DNA from 3 places in the Paraburkholderia sp. J63 genome. Region 2 is predicted to be linked to each of the others. Evidence: riboswitches for the same ligand, from Rfam matches in the RefSeq annotation. Region 2 holds a riboswitch; each other region holds the start of a gene.
What was found. A riboswitch is a leader RNA that binds a small molecule or an ion and turns the genes downstream of it on or off. The one in region 2 is predicted to bind cobalamin.
Positions count from the first base shown of each region.

Region 1 (2,195 bases), on a different contig from region 2:
CGCGTTCGCGCGCGAAGGCCTCCAACGGCAGCGCATGCGCGGCGCAGAACGCGAGCAGCGCGGGCTCGGCGGCTTTTGCGTCGAGCGTGGCCACGGTCTTCACGCGTGCGAGCGGCCACGCGCCGAGCGCCGCCTGCACGGCCGCCTCCACCTGCGCGAGCGTCACGCCGCTGCGGCAGCCGAGGCCCAGCGCGAGCGGCGCAGCATTGTGCGCCGACGCGGGGGCGGCGGGCAAGGCGTCGGTGCTGAGGGGGCGGTTCACGTGAGGGTGCGATTTCGAGGGCGTGGCATGCGGGAAGCGCGCGCATTGCGCGGCGGGTCGACTCTGGATGGACCTGCGCGTGCATGCGATTGCGCTCCGGATGCGCGCAACGATAGCACACGGATTCCGGCCTTCGCGCGCGGGCCGCGTTGCGTCAAGGGTAAAACCGGAGCGCGCAGCGGGCCTCGCAAAAGGCCGTTGTGAAGCCCGCTGCACGCCTCGCGCGGCGCACGCGTCGGTTGACGCGCGCGCGGCCCGCGCCTACACTCGCACGCACTCTGGTGCTCGCGTGCGCGTACGTTCTGCACGCAGTTAAACGGGAATCAGGGAGCCATCCCGCCAAGGGCATGGCCAACCTGAACTGCACCCGCAACGGTACAACGAGCGCGTCGGCCGCCAGGCCGATGCAAGCCGCTTCGAAGCATGCAATGCATGCGTGACGCCACTGTGCGAACGGGCCATAAGGTCTGCCGCGCGGGAAGGCGAAGCGGCGCTTCGTCAGTCCGGATACCGGCCAGATACGAGGGACGCGCGCTGCGGGGTTGCGGCGCCGGGTCCATGATTTCCATGCGTCGGCAAGGGCCTGGCCCGCGGCGCGTCTTTGCGTGACACCGGTTACACCGTTGTGCAAGCCTCGCGGCGCACCATGCTTTGCCTTCGCGCGGCCATGCTGCCCGCGCTGTCCGTGCATTTTGCGTGGACGGCGTGCTCGACGGCGCGAACCCGCCAAAGACGTGCGCGCGAGCCCCGCGCGGCGCATCCCACCTGCGGCCCCGCGCCGAAGGAGCACCTCATGCAAACGCAGCACATGCGCAAGATCCCGGTCACCATCGTCACGGGCTTTCTCGGCAGCGGCAAGACCACGCTGCTGCGCCACATCCTCCAGCACGCGGGCGGCCTGCGCGTCGCCGTGATCGTCAACGAGTTCGGCGAGCTCGGCATCGACGGCGAGATCCTGCGCGGTTGCGGCATCGGCTGCGACGAGAACGGCAACGAACAGGCCGGCGCGCTCTACGAGCTGGCCAACGGCTGCCTGTGCTGCACCGTGCAGGAGGAGTTCTTTCCGGTGATGGAGCAACTGCTCGAGCGCCGCGGCGAGATCGATCACGTGCTCATCGAGACCTCGGGCCTCGCGCTGCCCAAGCCGCTCGTGCAGGCCTTCAACTGGCCGTCGATCCGCAACGCGTTCACCGTCGATGCGGTCGTCACCGTGGTGGACGGTCCCGCCGCCGCGAGCGGCCAGTTCGCCGGGAATCCGCAGGCCGTGGACGCGCAGCGCAAGGCCGATCCGAATCTCGATCACGAGTCGCCGCTGCACGAATTGTTCGAAGATCAGCTTGCGTCGGCCGATCTCGTCATCCTCAACAAGACCGATCTCATCGACGCCGCGGCGCAAGACGCGCTCATCGAAGACCTGCGTGAGGAACTGCCGCCGCAAGTGAAGATCGTGCGCGCCCAGCATGGCCAGCTCGATCTGCACACGCTGCTCGGTCTCGAAGCGGCTTCGGAGGAGAGCATCCATCTGCGCCACGACCATCACGGTCCCGCCGACGATCCCGACCATCATCACGACGAGTTCGATTCGGTCGTGGTGCAGGGGCGCGCGAGCTCGCGCGAAGCCGCGATCGAGGCGCTGCAAAAGCTCGTGGATACGCACACGATCTATCGCGTGAAGGGCTTCGCCGCGCTGCCGGGCGCGCCGATGCGCCTCGTGATCCAGGGCGTGGGCCGCCGCTTCGACAGCTATTTCGACCGCCGCTGGAACGCGCAGGAAAGCGCCGCGCAGCAGGACGGCACGATGGCGAGCCGCTTCGTGCTGATCGGCGAGGACCTCGACGCGGCCGTGCTGCAACGCGCGTTCGACGCCGCGCTCGCCGCGGTGCAGACCGCGCCGGCCAAATAAGAAGCATGCCTGGGCACGCAGCGATGCGTG
Region 1 covers NZ_CAJMZF010000033.1:10,370-12,564, forward strand. Annotated here, with positions in the region: gene U5775_RS27850 (cobalamin biosynthesis protein) at 1-262, opposite strand, end outside; cobalamin riboswitch at 525-796, shown strand; gene cobW (cobalamin biosynthesis protein CobW) at 1,056-2,165, shown strand.
Region 1: another riboswitch for cobalamin. It lies ahead of cobW (cobalamin biosynthesis protein CobW); the one in region 2 lies ahead of U5775_RS28535 (TonB-dependent receptor domain-containing protein).

Region 2 (2,195 bases):
GGCGGCGTGATGCAGAACTACCGCTCGCCGCATGTCGTGCTCATCGGCATGTATCACAAGTTCTGAACCGCGGAACCCCACATCCCAGCAGGAGAAAACATGTTGCTACGAACCGGTATCCGGATGGCCGCGATGACGCTGCTGATGAGCGCCTGCGCCAGCGCACTCGCGCAAGGCGGCGCGCCCGCGGTCAGCTCGCAAAGCGCCGCCGCGCCGCCCGCCGTAAGTGCACCCACTGCACCCGCTGCGCCCGCCGCAACCGCCGCAACCGACCGCCAGCTCGCCGCCGCCGTGCGCCACGCCTTGCATGCGGCGCGCAAGCACGGACTCAAATCGACCTTTATCCGCGTGCGTGCGCGTGACGGCGCCGTCACGCTCTCAGGCATCGTGGCCGCGCAGGAGCAGATCGCGCTCGCGGTTTCGGTGGCGCAGGGCGTGGCTGGCGTGCGCACGGTCATGAGCCAGCTCCAGGTGCGCAGTGACGGCGAAATGAAAGGCAGCCAGTAGCGACGCGCATGCCGGCGCACCGCGGACCACGCAGGCTCGACCCGGCTCGACGGGCGTTTTCGCAACACCCGATGCATGACGGTAGACGCCCGGAGTTGACGCGCATGAAGCGCGCCCATTACCCTTGCGCCCTGATGGTTCCCGGCGACGGGATCAAAAGGGAACGCAGGGGGCGCCTCGCCGCCCCGAGTCTGCGGCTGCCCCCGCAACTGTGAGCGGCGAGTCCGTGCCGAAATGGCCACTGGGAAACCGGGAAGGCCGGCAATGGGCGCCGACCCGCGAGCCAGGAGACCTGCCATCGACCGAGGTCCAAGCAGCCGCAAGGGGCGGGGTGTCCCGAAGCGCCAGCACCGCACGCACGCGGTCGCCCGTTGCAAGGACAGCCCGACCTCAGGATCAGTCGAATGTCCGCCATGATTGAAACGGCTCCCGCCGAGAGAGCCCGTCGCCGCATTGGCCATGCCGTTGGCCACGCAGTTGGCCAGCGCGTTGGCCACAGTGTTAACCACATTCCGCCGGCTGCCGAAACCTCCACCACCACAGCCCGCGAGCCGACGCTGCGCCTGCTCGCGACCGCCTGCGCGATGGCCGCTTGCGCGTGGCAAAGCGCGCACGCCGCCGACGGCGCGCCAGCGGCGCAGCCGCCATCCGCCATCGCCGCCGACGACACCAGCACCACGCTGCCGAACATCCTCGTGGTGGGCGACACGCAGCATCTGCCGCAATCGTTCGACCAGCGCTACGCGAGCACGCAGGTGCTCACGCGCGAGGACCTCGACCGCCTCTCCCCCGCCGACCCGAGCATCACGCAGGCCCTCGCGACGCTGCCGGGCGTGACCGTCGCCCAAAGCGGCGGCCCCGGCACCCTGGCGTCGGTGAGCATTCGCGGCTCGTCGCCCGAGCAGGTGGCCGTGTTCATCGACGGCATCCGCATCGGCTCCGCGACCACGGGCACGGCCGAGTGGGCCGATCTGCCGACGGAAGCGTTCGACCGCGTCGAGGTGATCTCGGGCCCGGCCGCCGCCTCGTTCGGCGCGGACGCGGTGGGCGGCGTCGTGCAGCTCTTCACGCGCCGCGCGTCGAATCAGCCGAACCGGACGACGGTTTCGTTCGGCGGCGGCTCCAACAAGACCTTCGACACGCAGTTGCGCACCTCGGGCACCGTGCCATCGAGCGGCCCGCTTGCGGCGCTCGGCGGTCTCACGTACTCGCTCGGCGTGCACGACTACAACACGGCGGGCATCGACGCGACCCGGCCCTGGGCCTATGGCCACGAGGACGGCCGCAATCCGTATCACGCGCAGGACGTCGACGGGCGCCTCGGCTACGCGCGCGATAACTGGTCGATTTCCACGTTCGCGCTCTATCACGCCTCCGACCTTTCCTATGACAATGCGGGCGGCAACGACCGGCAGCGCAACCATCAACTGACGACGGGCGCCGCGTTCCACCTCGACATCACGCCGTTTACGCAATTCGATCAGTCGGTGGGCTATGCGACCGATCGCGAGTTCATCTACTCGAACGATCCCACGATCCCGACCGACGAAATCGACTCGACGCGCCTCTCCACGTCGACTTCGATCACGCACCAGGAGAGCGGCCACACGCTGTTCGGCCAGCCGCTTTCGGGCGAGAGCAAGCTCGCCTACGACTTCTCGCGCGAGCTCGCGTTTCTGCCCGTCGAC
Region 2 covers NZ_CAJMZF010000034.1:81,902-84,096, forward strand. Annotated here, with positions in the region: gene U5775_RS28525 (porin) at 1-66, shown strand, start outside; gene U5775_RS28530 (BON domain-containing protein) at 100-507, shown strand; cobalamin riboswitch at 626-822, shown strand; gene U5775_RS28535 (TonB-dependent receptor domain-containing protein) at 1,092-2,195, shown strand, end outside.

Region 3 (2,195 bases), on a different contig from region 2:
TAGCCTTGCGCCGCGAGGAAGGCGGCGAGCGCCGCGGGCGTGCGCCCATCGGCGCTCAGCGCGAGCACGCGCGAACGCGCATGGAGATGACGCCTGAGCCCATCGAGCGGCCTGCCGACGAGCGAGACCGTGGCCGTATTTTGGAGCGCCCAGCCGAGGCGCGCCGCCGCGAGCGAGAGCGACGACGGCGCGGGCAGCACGTTCATCTCGCCCGCCGCGACGTGACGCGCGAGCGTCGCGCCCACGCCGTAAAACATGGGGTCGCCGCTCGCGAGCACGCACACGCGCTCGTGCGTTGCGCACAGCGCGAGCAAGGGCTCGATGCTGAACGGCTGCGGCCAGGGCTCGCGCAGCGCCTGCACGCGCGTGGGCAGCATCGCCAGATGACGCGCGCCGCCCGTCACCGCCTGGGCCGCGAAGAGCGCGCGCCGCGCCTCGCGCCCGAGCCCCGCGTATCCGTCGTCGCCTATGCCGATCACCGTCAGCCACGCCCGCCTGCCCTGCATCCGCGCTCCCATTCGTTCAGTCTGGTTCAGTTTCGCACCGCGCGAGAGCCGTCCTGACTCGCGAATCGCGCCGGAAAACGGGCATAATACCGCTTCCGCCGGCGCCTGAAGGGCGAAAGCCCGAAGGCAGATCAGGGAACACAGCGAAGCTGTGGCCGCCCCCGCGACTGTGAGCAGCGAGACCGCCTCCACCCAAGCCACTGGTTTTACCGGGAAGGCCGATGCGGTTGACGACCTGCGAGCCAGGAGACCTGCCGGCCGAACGTTTGTTCTCGCGCGCCCGAAGCCTGGCGGGGTGTACCGGCTTCGACCGCAGCGCGTGGACGTTTTTACGCTTTCGCGTTTTTTGCGCTTTCGCGTGGCGCCCTCCGCAATCGCCCCTTCGCCCATGCGCCCCTTCGCAGCGTGGTCGCGGCGGCATGCGAGGCGCAGCGCGCGCTGCCTACACGGTGTCCCTTGAATCACGACTCGAAGCCCGCTTCGTCTCCTGCTGCGCTGGCCGCGGCGCGCCGTTCGGCGTGCCCCGGGCTCGTGCGTGTGGTCGCGGCGCGCGATGGCGGCCTGTGCCGCATCCGCCTCGCGGGCGGCGTGCTCACGGCCGCGCAGGCGCACGCGATCGCCGAGGCCGCGCTCGCGCACGCGAGCGGCACGCTCGAGCTGACCAACCGCGCGAACGTGCAGGTGCGCGGCGTGCGCGCGGGCAGCGAAGCGGCGCTCACCGAGGCGCTGGTTGCGGCGGGCCTGGGCCCGCAGGCATCGGTGCATGAGCATGGCCATCTCTGCACCGCCGACGAATTGCGCAATCTGATGCTGAGCCCGCTGGCCGGACTCGATCCCGACGCGCTCCTCGACACCACCGCGCTCGCCGCGCCCATCGTCGCGATGCTGCAGCGCGAGCCGCGTTTCGCGGCGCTCTCGCCCAAGTTCGCGCTGCTGCTCGATGGCGGCGAGCGTCTTGCGGCGCTCGATCATCCGCACGATATCTGGCTCGCGGCCACACCGGATGCCGAAGGCGTGCGCTTCGCATTCGGCCTTGCGGGCTGCCCTGGCGACGGCGGTGCGCTCGGCACGGTCGCATCCGCGCACGCGCCTGCGCTCATTCGCGCGCTGCTGCATGCGTTCCTCGACCTCGCGCAGCCGGAACAAATACGCATGCGCGACGTGCTCGCGTCGCACGATGCCGATGCGGTGCTCAAACGTGCCCAGCATCACGCGGATTGTGTTATCGCATGCAACGGTCCCGGCGATGAAGCCGCATTGCGTGCATGGAAACGCAGGCCGGTCGATCTCTCGCTGCGCCTCGGCGCCCATGCACTGAATGCACTCGACACGGGCAACATGGGTGACCTGGGCTACATCGGCTGCCAGCCGCCGCGCGCGCGTCTCGACGCCGCGACGCTGCACGCACTCGCCACACTCGCCGAAACACACGGCGACGCCACGCTGCGCATCACGCCCTGGCAAGGCGCGATCTTGCCGAACGTGGCACAACGCGCCATGCCGGCGGTAATCGAGCGCCTGCGCGCGCTCGGCCTCGTTTGCGACAGCGCCGATCCGCTCGCGCGCACGATCGCCTGCACGGGCTCGGCGGGCTGCGCGAAGAGCCGCGCCGATACCAAGGCCGACGCGCTGCGCCTCGCCGCGCAACTGCCGCCCGATGTGCATGTGCACTTGAGCGGCTGCGAGCGC
Region 3 covers NZ_CAJMZF010000033.1:22,485-24,679, reverse strand. Annotated here, with positions in the region: gene cbiE (precorrin-6y C5,15-methyltransferase (decarboxylating) subunit CbiE) at 1-506, opposite strand, end outside; cobalamin riboswitch at 589-780, shown strand; gene cobG (precorrin-3B synthase) at 963-2,195, shown strand, end outside.
Region 3: another riboswitch for cobalamin. It lies ahead of cobG (precorrin-3B synthase); the one in region 2 lies ahead of U5775_RS28535 (TonB-dependent receptor domain-containing protein).